3 regions of the Streptomyces sp. NPDC006283 genome follow, and region 1 is predicted to be linked to each of the others. Evidence: riboswitches for the same ligand, from Rfam matches in the RefSeq annotation. Region 1 holds a riboswitch; each other region holds the start of a gene.
What was found. Region 1 has a riboswitch for cobalamin ahead of ABZ070_RS31920 (energy-coupling factor ABC transporter permease). Riboswitches for the same ligand answer to the same signal wherever they lie in the genome.
Positions count from the first base shown of each region.

Region 2: another riboswitch for cobalamin. It lies ahead of metE (5-methyltetrahydropteroyltriglutamate--homocysteine S-methyltransferase); the one in region 1 lies ahead of ABZ070_RS31920 (energy-coupling factor ABC transporter permease).
Region 3: another riboswitch for cobalamin. It lies ahead of ABZ070_RS13790 ((2Fe-2S) ferredoxin domain-containing protein); the one in region 1 lies ahead of ABZ070_RS31920 (energy-coupling factor ABC transporter permease).

Region 1 covers NZ_JBEXRZ010000245.1:406-4,199, forward strand. Annotated here, with positions in the region: partial or broken gene cbiQ (cobalt ECF transporter T component CbiQ) at 1-200, opposite strand, end outside; gene ABZ070_RS31915 (energy-coupling factor ABC transporter substrate-binding protein) at 207-569, opposite strand; gene ABZ070_RS31920 (energy-coupling factor ABC transporter permease) at 566-1,255, opposite strand; cobalamin riboswitch at 1,285-1,505, opposite strand; gene ABZ070_RS31925 (PTS fructose transporter subunit IIA) at 1,577-1,987, opposite strand; gene dhaL (dihydroxyacetone kinase subunit DhaL) at 1,984-2,601, opposite strand; gene dhaK (dihydroxyacetone kinase subunit DhaK) at 2,674-3,666, opposite strand.
Region 2 covers NZ_JBEXRZ010000106.1:9,421-13,214, reverse strand. Annotated here, with positions in the region: gene aceB (malate synthase A) at 1-880, shown strand, start outside; gene ABZ070_RS21705 (3-hydroxybutyryl-CoA dehydrogenase) at 877-1,746, shown strand; cobalamin riboswitch at 1,918-2,134, shown strand; gene metE (5-methyltetrahydropteroyltriglutamate--homocysteine S-methyltransferase) at 2,296-3,794, shown strand, end outside.
Region 3 covers NZ_JBEXRZ010000051.1:33,889-37,682, reverse strand. Annotated here, with positions in the region: gene ABZ070_RS13800 (hypothetical protein) at 1-362, opposite strand, end outside; gene ABZ070_RS13795 (hypothetical protein) at 728-1,108, opposite strand; cobalamin riboswitch at 1,455-1,645, shown strand; gene ABZ070_RS13790 ((2Fe-2S) ferredoxin domain-containing protein) at 1,685-2,074, shown strand; gene ABZ070_RS13785 (ABC transporter substrate-binding protein) at 2,194-3,183, shown strand; gene ABZ070_RS13780 (iron ABC transporter permease) at 3,270-3,794, shown strand, end outside.

The DNA of each region.
Region 1 (3,794 bases):
AAGGCCCGCCACAACTGCCGGGGCGCCACACCGGCCGGACCGAGCAGTACGGCCAGGGTGGCCGCGGCGACGAGGACGGCCCCCGGCCAGGGCGGCAGGCAGACCGCCGTCACGGTCAGGCCGAGCCCGAGGACCGCCTTTTCGCACGGGTGGCGGCGGCGCCAGCGACTGCTGTGCGCCGCCGCGTCGATCGGCAGCATCTGCGGCTACGACACCGTAGTGGTGCTGTCCGCGTCCCGGCCGGCGGCCCCGGACTCCTTGCCCAGGGCCCGGTCCTCACCCTGCCGGCGGCCCTTCCGCAGCCCGAAGTAGTACGCCAGCACACCCGCGCCCAGCGCCGCCTGCAGCGAGAACAGCGCCGACTCGACCTCCCCTGACGGCGGTTCGTACAGCGGCGAGAACCACGGTTCGTAGTCCGGCTCGAGCTCCGTGATCGCCGCCTCCGCCTCTCCGTCGGCGCCGGCGAACGGCTCCTCCTTGTGGTCACCGAGCCCGAGGACCAGTGGCAGCACGGCCAGTGCCGCCACGATCAGCAGCAGCAAGGTGTTGATCTTCGCGTTACGGCTCATCGGACCGCCGCCTCCTTCTTCGCACCCTGGACCAGGACACCGAGCCGCGTGAGCTCGCCCTTGCTGGACTGGCTGAGCAGCCGCATCACGAGCACCGTGAGCAGACCCTCGCTCACGGCCAGCGGCAGCTGTGTGATGGCGAAGATCCCGCCGAACTTGGCGAGCGCGCCCAGGAAACCGGTACCCGGGTCGGGGAACGCGAGTGCCAGCTGGACGCTGGTGACGCAATAGGTGGACAGGTCGGCGACGAACGCGCCGAAGAAGACGCTCACCATCAGGGGTACGTCGAACCGGCGCAGCAGCCGGTAGATCCCGTACCCGGCCCACGGCCCGACGATCGCCATCGAGAAGACGTTGGCGCCGAGTGTGGTGAGCCCGCCGTGCGCCAGCAACAGCGCCTGGAACAGGAGGGTGATGGTGCCGAGTACCGCCATGATCGGCGGTCTGAACAGGATCGCGCCCAGACCCGTGCCGGTCGGATGCGAACAACTGCCCGTGACGGACGGGATCTTCAGCGCCGACAGGACGAACGTGAAGGCCCCGGACGCACCGAGCAGCAGGGTCGATTCGGGATTGGCCCTGACCTCTCGGGTCAGGGCCCGTACGCCGTGGACGACGAACGGGGCGGACGCGGCGCCCCAGGCGGCCGCGTGCAGCGGGGGGAGATAGCCCTCGGCTATGTGCATGATGTGGGAGACCCTCTCCAGCACCTCGTGGATGGACAACGCACCTCGGCCGGTCTCCTGGCTGACGGGTCATGCCGTCCGGGCTCCGCCTTCCCGGGCACCACGCGCAGGCGTGGTGTCCCAGTGGCTCCCCGTGAGGGGGTGGAACCGGACTTCCCGATCACAGTGGCGAGGGCCGCACCGGTACTGCACCGGTTTCCCGAACACCAAGGCCCCGTGACAGTAGTGCGCCGACCAGGCACATCACAAGCCGCGCACGGGCGCACCGGCCCGCGGCCGGGTGAGCTGTTCACCACATCCCGGCCACGCGCCGCTCACACGTCACTGTTTTCGGTAGCCGTACGCCTCCGCCGCCGCGGCCTCCACCGCGTCCAGATCGCCCCCCGCGCCGGCCGTCACCACCGCCGCGACCGCGCCCTCCAGGAACGGCGCGTCCACCAGCCGTGTCCCCTCCGGCAGTTCGTCGCCCTCGGCCAGCAGCGCCTTGACCGTCAGCACGGCGCTGCCCAGATCGACGAGGACCGCGACGCCCGCGCCACGGTCGACCTGCTCCGCGGCCGCGACGATCAGCTCCGAGCTGGTGCCGAGGCCGCCGTCCGGTGTGCCGCCCGCCGGGGCCACGGGAGCCGTACCGCCGCCTCCTGCCAGCTGCTTGGCGAGTTCGGCGACGGCCGCGGCCACCTCCCCGCTGTGCGAGACCAGCACGATGCCCACCTGATTGCCGTCGCTCATGCGCCTGCCGTCTCCACCGTCTCGGCGAGTGTGGCCACCATCAGGGCCGAGGAGGTCGCTCCCGGATCCTGGTGTCCGATGCTGCGCTCGCCGAGGTAGCTGGCCCTGCCCTTGCGCGCCTGCATCGGCACCGTCGCCAGCGCTCCCTGCTCCGCCGCATCCCGGGCCGCGGCGAACGACTCGGTGCTGTCACCGAGCGCCGCCACCGCCGGCTCGAGGGCGTCCAGCATCGTCTTGTCGCCGGCCTTCGCGCCGCCCAGCTGCGCCACCGCGGCGACACCCACCCGCAGTGCCTCGGCGAACTGCCCCGGGCTCACCTGCGCGTCGTCGCCCAACGCTTTGCCGGTGCGCCGCAGCAGTGTCCCGTACAGCGGCCCGGACGCGCCGCCGACCGTCGACACCAACTGCCGCCCGGCCAGCATCAGCACGGCCCCCGGCGTCGGCGGGGGCTCCTTCTCCAGGGCGGCGCCGACGGCCGTGAAACCGCGCCGGAGATTGCTGCCGTGGTCGGCGTCGCCGATCGCCGAGTCCAGCTCGGTCAGTCGGTCCGCCTCCCGGTCCACGGTGACCGCGGTGGCGGCCAGCCAGCGGCGGAAGAATTCGGCGTCGAGCACAAGCACTCCCTGGGGTGAGTCGGGTCTGTCGAGCGTTGACATGCGACGTGTGGCGTACGGTTCGGAGCCTTTTCACCGCCCCCAGCGCAGCCCCGGTGTCTGCACCGGCGCGTCCCACAGCCTGAGCAGCTCCTCGTCCACCTGGCAGAGCGTGACGGAGGCGCCCGCCATGTCGAGGGAGGTCACATAGTTGCCGACGAGCGTGCGGGCGACGGGCACCTCCCGCTCCGCCAGCACCCGCTGGACCTCGGCGTTGAAGCCGTACAGCTCCAGCAGCGGCGTCGCACCCATTCCGTTGACGAGCGCGATGACCGGGCCCGACGGGCGCAGATCCTCCAGCACGGCGTCGACGGCGAAGTCCGCGATCTCCCGCGAGGTCATCATCGGGCGGCGTTCCCGCCCCGGCTCGCCATGGATGCCGATGCCCAACTCCAGTTCACCGGGAGGCAGTTCGAACGTCGGGCTGCCCTTGGCGGGTGTGCTGCACGCACTCAGCGCCACGCCGAAACTCCGGGAGGACTCGTTCACCTGCCGGGCGATCGCCTCCACCCGCTCGAGCGGCATCCGATCCTCCGCCGCGGCCCCGGCGATCTTCTCCACGAACAGGGTCGCGCCCGTACCGCGCCGCCCGGCGGTGTACAGGCTGTCGGTCACGGCGACGTCGTCGTTGACGAGGACCTTCGCGAGCCGGACCCCCTCGTCCTCGGCGAGCTCGGCCGCCATGTCGAAGTTCAGCACGTCACCCGTGTAGTTCTTCACGATGAACAGCACGCCCTCACCGCTGTCCACAGCGGCCGCGGCCCGCGCCATCTGGTCGGGCACAGGGCTCGTGAAGACCTCCCCCGGGCAGGCCCCGTCGAGCATCCCCACCCCGACGAACCCGCCGTGCAACGGCTCGTGCCCCGACCCGCCCCCGGAAACCAGCGCCACCTTTCCCGCGACCGGCGCGTCACGCCGCACGATCACCCGCTTGTCCACGTCCACGGTCAGCTCGGGATGGGCGGCCGCCATCCCCCGCAGCGCGTCTGCGACAACGGTCTCCGGCACATTGATGAGCATCCTCATCGGTTCCTCCTGGAAAGGTCGAAATCCGGGCCTCTGCATGGGATTCTTCAGGTGGGCGGGTGGACAGACACTTGGCCCCGAGCCGTCGCCGACGGCTCGGGCGGGGGCGGGGCCGACGCCGACCTCAT
Region 2 (3,794 bases), on a different contig from region 1:
ACCCCGCGGCACGATTCGGGCCACCGTCCTGATCGAAACCATCACGGCGGCCGTCGCGATGGAGGAGATCCTGTACGAGCTGCGCGAGCACAGCGCAGGGCTCAACGCCGGCCGCTGGGACTACCTCTTCAGCCTCATCAAGACCTTCGGGCATCGCACCGACTTCCTGCTGCCCGACCGGGCGAAGGTCACCATGACCGCCCCCTTCATGCGCGCCTACACCGACCTTCTGGTGCGCACCTGCCACAAGCGCGGCGCCCACGCGATCGGCGGCATGGCCGCTCAGGTCCCCGGCAAGGACCCGGCCGCCCACCAGGCCGCCCTGGCCAAGGTGCGGCTGGACAAGGAACGCGAGGCCGAAGACGGCTTCGACGGCTCCTGGGTCGCCCACCCCGCGCTCGTCCCCGTCTGCCGCGAGGTCTTCGACGGGGTGCTCCACACCCGCCCGCATCAGATCGAACGCACCCGCGAGGACGTCGAGGTGACGGCGGCGCAGCTCCTGAGCGTTCGTCGCGTCAGTGCACCGCCGACACCGGAGGGCCTGCGGACCAACATCGCGGTCTCCCTGCGCTACTTCGCCGCATGGCTGCGCGGGCAAGGAGCCGTCGCCCTGGACGGACTCATGGAGGACGCCGCCACGGCCGAGATCGCCCGAGCCCAGATCTGGCAGTGGCTGCGGCACCGGGTCGTCGAACGCGCGACGGTCCTGGAACTGCTCGAGGACGAGCTCGCGTCCCTCGGCGCGGAATACCCGTGGGCCGCAGTCGACGAAGTGCGCGCGATCTTCGAACGGACCGCACTGGCAAGGGACCTGCCGGACTTCTTCACCACGGATGCCTACACCCGCCACCTCGTGCGCCGCCCGGAGGGACAGTCATGACCACAGCCATCCACCGGGTAGGGGTCGTCGGCGGCGGCCAGATGGGCGCGGGCATCGCCGAGGTGTGCGCCCGCGCCGGTCTGGACACCGTGGTCTGCGAGGCCGACTCCGTCGCCGCCCGCGCCGCGCGGGACCGGGTGGCCGTCTCGCTCGAACGAGCTGTAAAGCGCGGGAAGTTGGACGAAGTCGCCGCAGAGGACGCCCTGGCGCGGATGGTCTTCACCGGCAGCCTCCACGATCTGGCAGACCGCCGGCTCGTCATCGAAGCCGTCGTCGAGGACACCGAGGCGAAAACGGAGATCTTCGCCCGCCTGGACAAGGTCGTCGAGGACCCTGAGGCGATCCTCGCCAGCAACACCTCCTCCATCCCGGTGATGCGCCTGGGCATGGCCACCCGTCGTGCCGACCGTGTCATCGGACTGCACTTCTTCAACCCCGTCCCCGTGCTGCCGCTGGTCGAAATCGTCTCCTCGCTGCACACGACCCCGGAGACAGCCGCGGTCGTACGGGACTTCGCCACGCACACCCTGGGCAGGACGGTCGTCCACTCCCAGGACCGGGCCGGCTTCGTCGTCAACGCGCTGCTCGTCCCCTATCTCCTGTCGGCGATCCGGATGACCGAGTCCGGCTTCGCCACCGCCGCTGACGTCGACACGGGCATGGAGCTGGGCTGCGCGCACCCGATGGGGCCGCTCAAGCTGGCCGACCTGATCGGCCTGGACACGGTCGCCTCCATCGCGGAATCCCTCTACGAAGAGTTCAAGGAACCCCTGTACGCACCGCCGCCGCTGCTGCACCGCATGGTGGAGGCGGGGCTTCTCGGCCGCAAGAGCGGTCGCGGGTTCCACACGTACGACCGGGGCTGAGGGGTCCGGGTCCGCCGCGGGCTGAGGGGCCTGCGGCTGCTGTGGAGAGGGGCGCGGAACAGACTGGTGATCTGTTCCGCGCCCCTCACACGTTCGCCGACCGCACACATCCGTGTGTGACGTCACGTTCCGGAATGTGAAAAGCGATGCCCGGGAAGGCATCCGCCCTCTAACCTGGCATGTGCAGCTGGTTCGCCCTGCCCGCCAGGCAGGTGCGTCGTAAGAGGGAACCCGGTGGGAATCCGGGACTGCCCCGCAGCGGTGAGTGGGAACGACCGCCGTCATACGCACTGGATCCGGCCGGATCCGGGAAGCGACGGCCAGTAGGAATCTGCCTTGGCAGATGCGCCCGCGAGTCCGAAGACCTGCCCGTTGCCCGCACGCGACCGATCGCGTGCGGACATCCCGGTGACCTCGTGGGCGGGTCGGCGTGCATACCAGGTGGAGCACCGCGCCGTCGGCGCGCGTCCGGTCCGCCCGGTGGGTCATTCCTTCGCGTCCGTGTCCCGTCCCGGGATTCTCAGGAGTCATCTCGCGAAGGAGATTTCCGTGACAGCGAAGTCCGCAGCCGCGGCGGCACGGGCAACCGTGTACGGCTACCCCCGTCAGGGCCAAAGCCGTGAACTGAAGAAGGCCGTCGAGGGTTACTGGAAGGGACGCGTCAGCGCTGACGCCCTCCGGGAGACCGCGGCAGACCTTCGCCGCTCGAACTGGCAGCACTTGGCCGACGCCGGCGTCCACGAGGTGCCGACCGGTGATTTCTCGTACTACGACCACGTTCTGGACACCAGTGTCATGGTCGGCGCTGTCCCCGAACGGCACCGCGCGTCGGTCCACGCCGACGCCCTGGACGGCTACTTCGCGATGGCACGCGGCACCCAGGACGTCGCTCCGCTGGAAATGACCAAGTGGTTCGACACCAATTACCACTACCTGGTCCCCGAACTCGGCCCGGACGCCGTCTTCACCGCCGACTCCACCAAGCAGGTCGCCGAGCTGAAGGAAGCCCTCGCGCACGGACACACCCCACGTCCGGTCCTCGTCGGCCCGGTCACCTACCTCCTGCTGGCGAAGCCCGCTCCGGGTGTGGCCGCGGACTTCGAACCGCTCACCCTGCTCGACCGGCTCCTTCCCGTGTACGCCGAGGTGCTCGCCGACCTGCGGGCGGCAGGCAGCCCGGCCGAGCTGAATGCCGCAGCCCGCGCCTACCGCCATCTGGGAGCCGCCACCGACCGGCCGAAGCTGCTGATCGCCTCGTACTTCGGGCGGCTCGGCGACGCGCTGACCGTCCTGGCCAAGGCTCCGGTCGAGGGCCTCGCGCTCGACTTCACCGAATCGGGCAGCGCCAACCTCGACGACCTCGCCGCGGCCGGCGGGCTGCCCGGAAAGCGGCTGGTCGCGGGTGTCGTCAACGGGCGCAACATCTGGATCAACGACTACGAGCAGTCCCTCGCCACCCTCGGCACGCTCCTGGGCCTCGCCGACCGCGTGGACGTCTCCGCGTCCTGCTCGCTCCTGCACGTCCCGCTGGACGCCGCCGCCGAACGCGACATCGACCCGCAGATCGCCCGCTGGCTCGCTTTCGCACGGCAGAAGACGCAGGAGATCGTGGTCCTCGCGCGCGGTCTTGCCCAGGGCACCGACACCATTGCCGCGGAACTCGCCGCGAACCGTGCCGATCTGGCCTCCCGGGCCGGATCCGCGCTGACCAGTGATCCCGCGGTGCGGGCCCGCACCGCGGCCGTCACCGACGCCGACGGACGGCGCTCGCAGCCCTACGCCGAGCGGACCGTCGCCCAGCGCGCGCACCTGCGCCTGCCGCTCCTGCCCACGACGACCATCGGCTCGTTCCCGCAGACCTCCGAACTGCGCACCGCCCGGGCCGACCTGCGGACCGGCGGGATCGACATCGCAGGGTACGAGGAGCGGATCAAGGACGAGATCCGAGAGGTGCTCACCTTCCAGGAGAAGGTTGGCATCGACGTCCTTGTGCACGGCGAGCCCGAACGCAACGACATGGTGCAGTACTTCGCCGAACAGCTCACCGG
Region 3 (3,794 bases), on a different contig from region 1:
ACGAGTTCTTCCTCTGCGGCCACCAGGTTGATGATGAAGTTGCATGTGCCGGATTGGGACTGGCCAAGCGCCTGCTGGATTTCCGACGCGTTCGCCTGCGTCACCGTCGAACTTTCGTTGTCATTTGCGGCGTTCGCCTGGTCCGAGGCCGCCTGCTGACTTCCCACCTGATTGAGCACACAGGCCGGCACGATGATGATCGGCTGCTCGTCGTCCCGGTCCTTGGGGCTCTTGTCCTTCGAGCCCTTGTCCTTCGAGTCCTGACCCTTGGGCTTACGGTCCTTCCGGTCCTTGTCCTTCGGGTCCACGCTCTTCGTGCCCGGACCCTCCCGGTCCGCGGTGAGGGACTTCACGGTGCGCACACCGTCGTCCTGGGACTGGGCGAGTGCAGTGCCCGAAGCGGCCACAGAAAGCATGCTGATCGCCGCGCCGATGAGAACTGCCTTTGTAGTGCGGTGCACAGATTTTCCCTTCTCAGTCGCTGCCCCAGGATGCGCACCTGGGCCCCAGGATCCCTACCAGGCTGCGAGGACAACACCGCCGGAGCACCCTGGTCTTCGCCCATTCGGTCCATATGATGATCAGTGAACGCTGCCGAAATCTCGCTGCACATCAGCCCCGCGGCAACGACCAGCCATCGACCACAGCTCGCTGTCGACTGAACACTCCTCCAGAGAGCCACGCGCCACTTCGGGTCACATCAGCAAGAACCAGCGGACCGCCCGCCTCACGGATTGGGTTGCTGAAGCTGCGTCAAAAGCTCGCTGACGGTCTCGCATGTACCCTCTTGGGCTTGGCTGAGCGACTGACTGCTCTCCGACACATTCGTCTGCGACACCGACGAGTCCGCGCTGTTTCCGTTCGCGGCGTTCGACTGCGCGGAAGTCGTCTCCTGAGTCCCGATCTGACTGATCACGCAGGTCGGCACAACGACGCTCGGCTCCTCTTCCTGACCGTCCTTGGGGCCCGGACCCTCCTGGTGCACGGTGAAGGACATCACGGTGCGCACACCGTCGTCCTGGGACTGGGCGAGTGCAGTGCCCGAAGCGGCCACAGAAAGCATGCTGATCGCCGCGCCGATGAGAACTGCCTTTGTAGTGCGGTGCACAGATTTTCCCTTCTCAGTCGCTGCCCCAGGATGCGCACCTGGGCCCCAGGATCCCTACCAGGCTGCGAGGGCAACACCGCCGGAGCATCCTGGTCTTCGCCCATTCGGTCCATATGATGATCAGTGGGCCAGATCAACGCCGTTGAGCTGGAGTCCGGTCCATCACGCCAACGGTCAGGGCGTGGCAGCGGTCGGCCGGGACCAGACGGCGGGCCCCGTTCGGCGTGACCACGGGTCGGCCCGCTGGTACACAGCGCACGAGAGCCCGCGGGGGCGTGCGTCGCCCGCGCCGGGGGGCGCGTGCCCCTTCGCTCCGGCCTGTCCGGCACCCGGGCTTATGACGTGGAGTGTCCTTCTGCCATGATGTCCCGCGAATAGGCGACGGCGGAACGAGGAAGCCGGTGTGAATCCGGCGCGGTCCCGCCACTGTGATCGGCGAGCGGATCCCGAACAGACCACTGCCCGGATGCGGGTGGGAAGGCCGGGACGAGCGTTGACCCGAGAGCCAGGAGACTCACGCGGTCGCCTCCTCGAATTGACTGGGGCGGATTTCCCCGGAGAGGAGGGCTCGTCGGGATGCCCAGGAGACCATCGTCGGCCGGTCCGGTTCCGTGCCGGGTCGTGGTGTGCCGGGACTGCTGCTGTGGCAGCCCCAAGGTGACCGGGGTCGACCACGGGGAGCAGACCGCGCGTCTTGCCGAGCACGCGCCGGTTCGTGTGTCCGACTGTCTCGACGTGTGCGACCAGGCGAACGTGATCGTCGTGCAGCCCTCGTCCGAGGGGCGCGCCGCGGGCGGCCGGGCGGCCTGGTTCGGTCTCGTCAACGACACCGCCGCGACCGAGGACATCGCCGCCTGGGTCCGGGCGGGCGGGCCGGGGGTCGCCGCGCCACCGGACATCCTCGAGCTCTACGCCTTCACCCCGCCTCGGCGCGCCCGGTCCGGGCCGCTCCCCGACGTCGGCTGACCCGCGCACCCCCCCCGGCCGACCGAGCGTCCTCCGACGAGAGTCCGCCGGTTTCGACCAGCCTCCGGACCACTGTCCGGACAGTCCAGTACCACCCCAGCGGTGAGAGGATCCGCCACATGATGGGCAAGCGCCCGATGTCCCTGCTGTCGACCATGGCCGTGGCCCTGCTGATGTCCGGCTGCGGCGCCACCGCGGACCGGGACGACGCCCCGTCGGCCCACTCCGCTGCCGAGGGATTCCCCGTCACCGTGTCCAACTGCGGTGTGAAGACGACCTATCAGCGTCCCCCGCAGCGCTCGGTGTCGATGAACCAGCACGCGACCGAGGTCATGCTGGCACTGGGCCTGGAGAAGTCGATGGTTGGCACCTCCTATCTCGACGACAGGATCCTCCCGGAGTATCAGGAGGCCTACGGCGGGATCAAGGTGCTGGCGAAGGAGTACCCCTCGTTCGAGACGCTGCTGGCAGCCGAACCGGACTTCGCCTACGGCGGTTTCGCCAGCACCTTCGACGAGAAGGAAGGACGCAGCCGCGACGCCCTCTCCAAGGCGGGGGTCAATTCCTATCTGAACATCGAGGAGTGCCCGTCCGGGCCGGTGACGATGGCCACGATGGACGCGGAGATCCGGAACGTGGCGAAGATCTTCGGCGTGCCGGACCGGGCGGAGCGGCAGTTGAAGAAGCTCCACGGCACGCTGGACACGGTCAAGGGCAAGCTCGCCGACGTCACCCCGGTGAACATCTTCGTGTACGACAGTGGCGACAAGACCGCCTTCACCGCGGGCGGCGCGGGCATCGGCAACGAGATGATCAAGCAGGCCGGCGGGGCGAACCTCTTCGCCGACCTGGACAAGGCGTTCGGTGACGTGTCGTTCGAGCAGGTGGCCGAGCGCGCGCCCGAGGTCATCGTCATCTACGACTACGGCGACCAGCCCGTCGAGGACAAGAAGAAGTTCCTCCTCGCGAACCCGGCGCTGAAGGACGTACCCGCCATCAAGAACAAGCGGTTCGCGGTGCTGCCGCTGTCGTCCACGGTGCTGGGCGTCCGGGTGCCCTCCGGCGTGGAGTCCCTGGCCCGCCAACTCCACCCGGACCGGTTCAAGTGACCGGCGCCACCGACGCCACAGGCGTGACGGAGCCGACCAAGGCGAAGGGGGCCGCGGTGGCCGGCGCGACGAGTGCACGGACGGCGGTGGCCGGCGCCTTCGCTGTCCGCCGCCCCGGCATCCCCTACCCGGTCGTGCTCGTACTGCTGGCCGCGCTGCTGGCCGTCGCGGCCACCTTCGGGATCGCGGCCGGGTCCATCAGCATCCCGGCCGACCAGGTCTGGGGCATCCTGCTGCACCGCGTGCATCCCTCGCTCGCCGAGCCGACCTGGACACCTGTCCGCGAAACGATCGTCGTCGACGTCCGGCTGCCGCGGGTGCTGCTGGCCGGCGTCGTGGGCGCGGGCCTCGCGGTGTCCGGAATGGCGCTGCAGGCACTCGTGCGCAACCCCCTCGCGGACCCGATGCTGCTCGGTGTGTCGTCGGGTGCCTCGGTCGGCGCGGTGCTGGTCGTCGTCTTCAACGTCTCCCTGTTCGGTGTGTTCTCCCTGCCGGTGGCCGCGTTCCTCGGCGCTCTCGCCGCCCTCGTCGCCGTCTACTTCCTGGCCCGGTCCGGCGGGCGGATGACGACGGTGCGGCTGGTGCTGGCGGGCGTGGCGACGGCCGAGGTG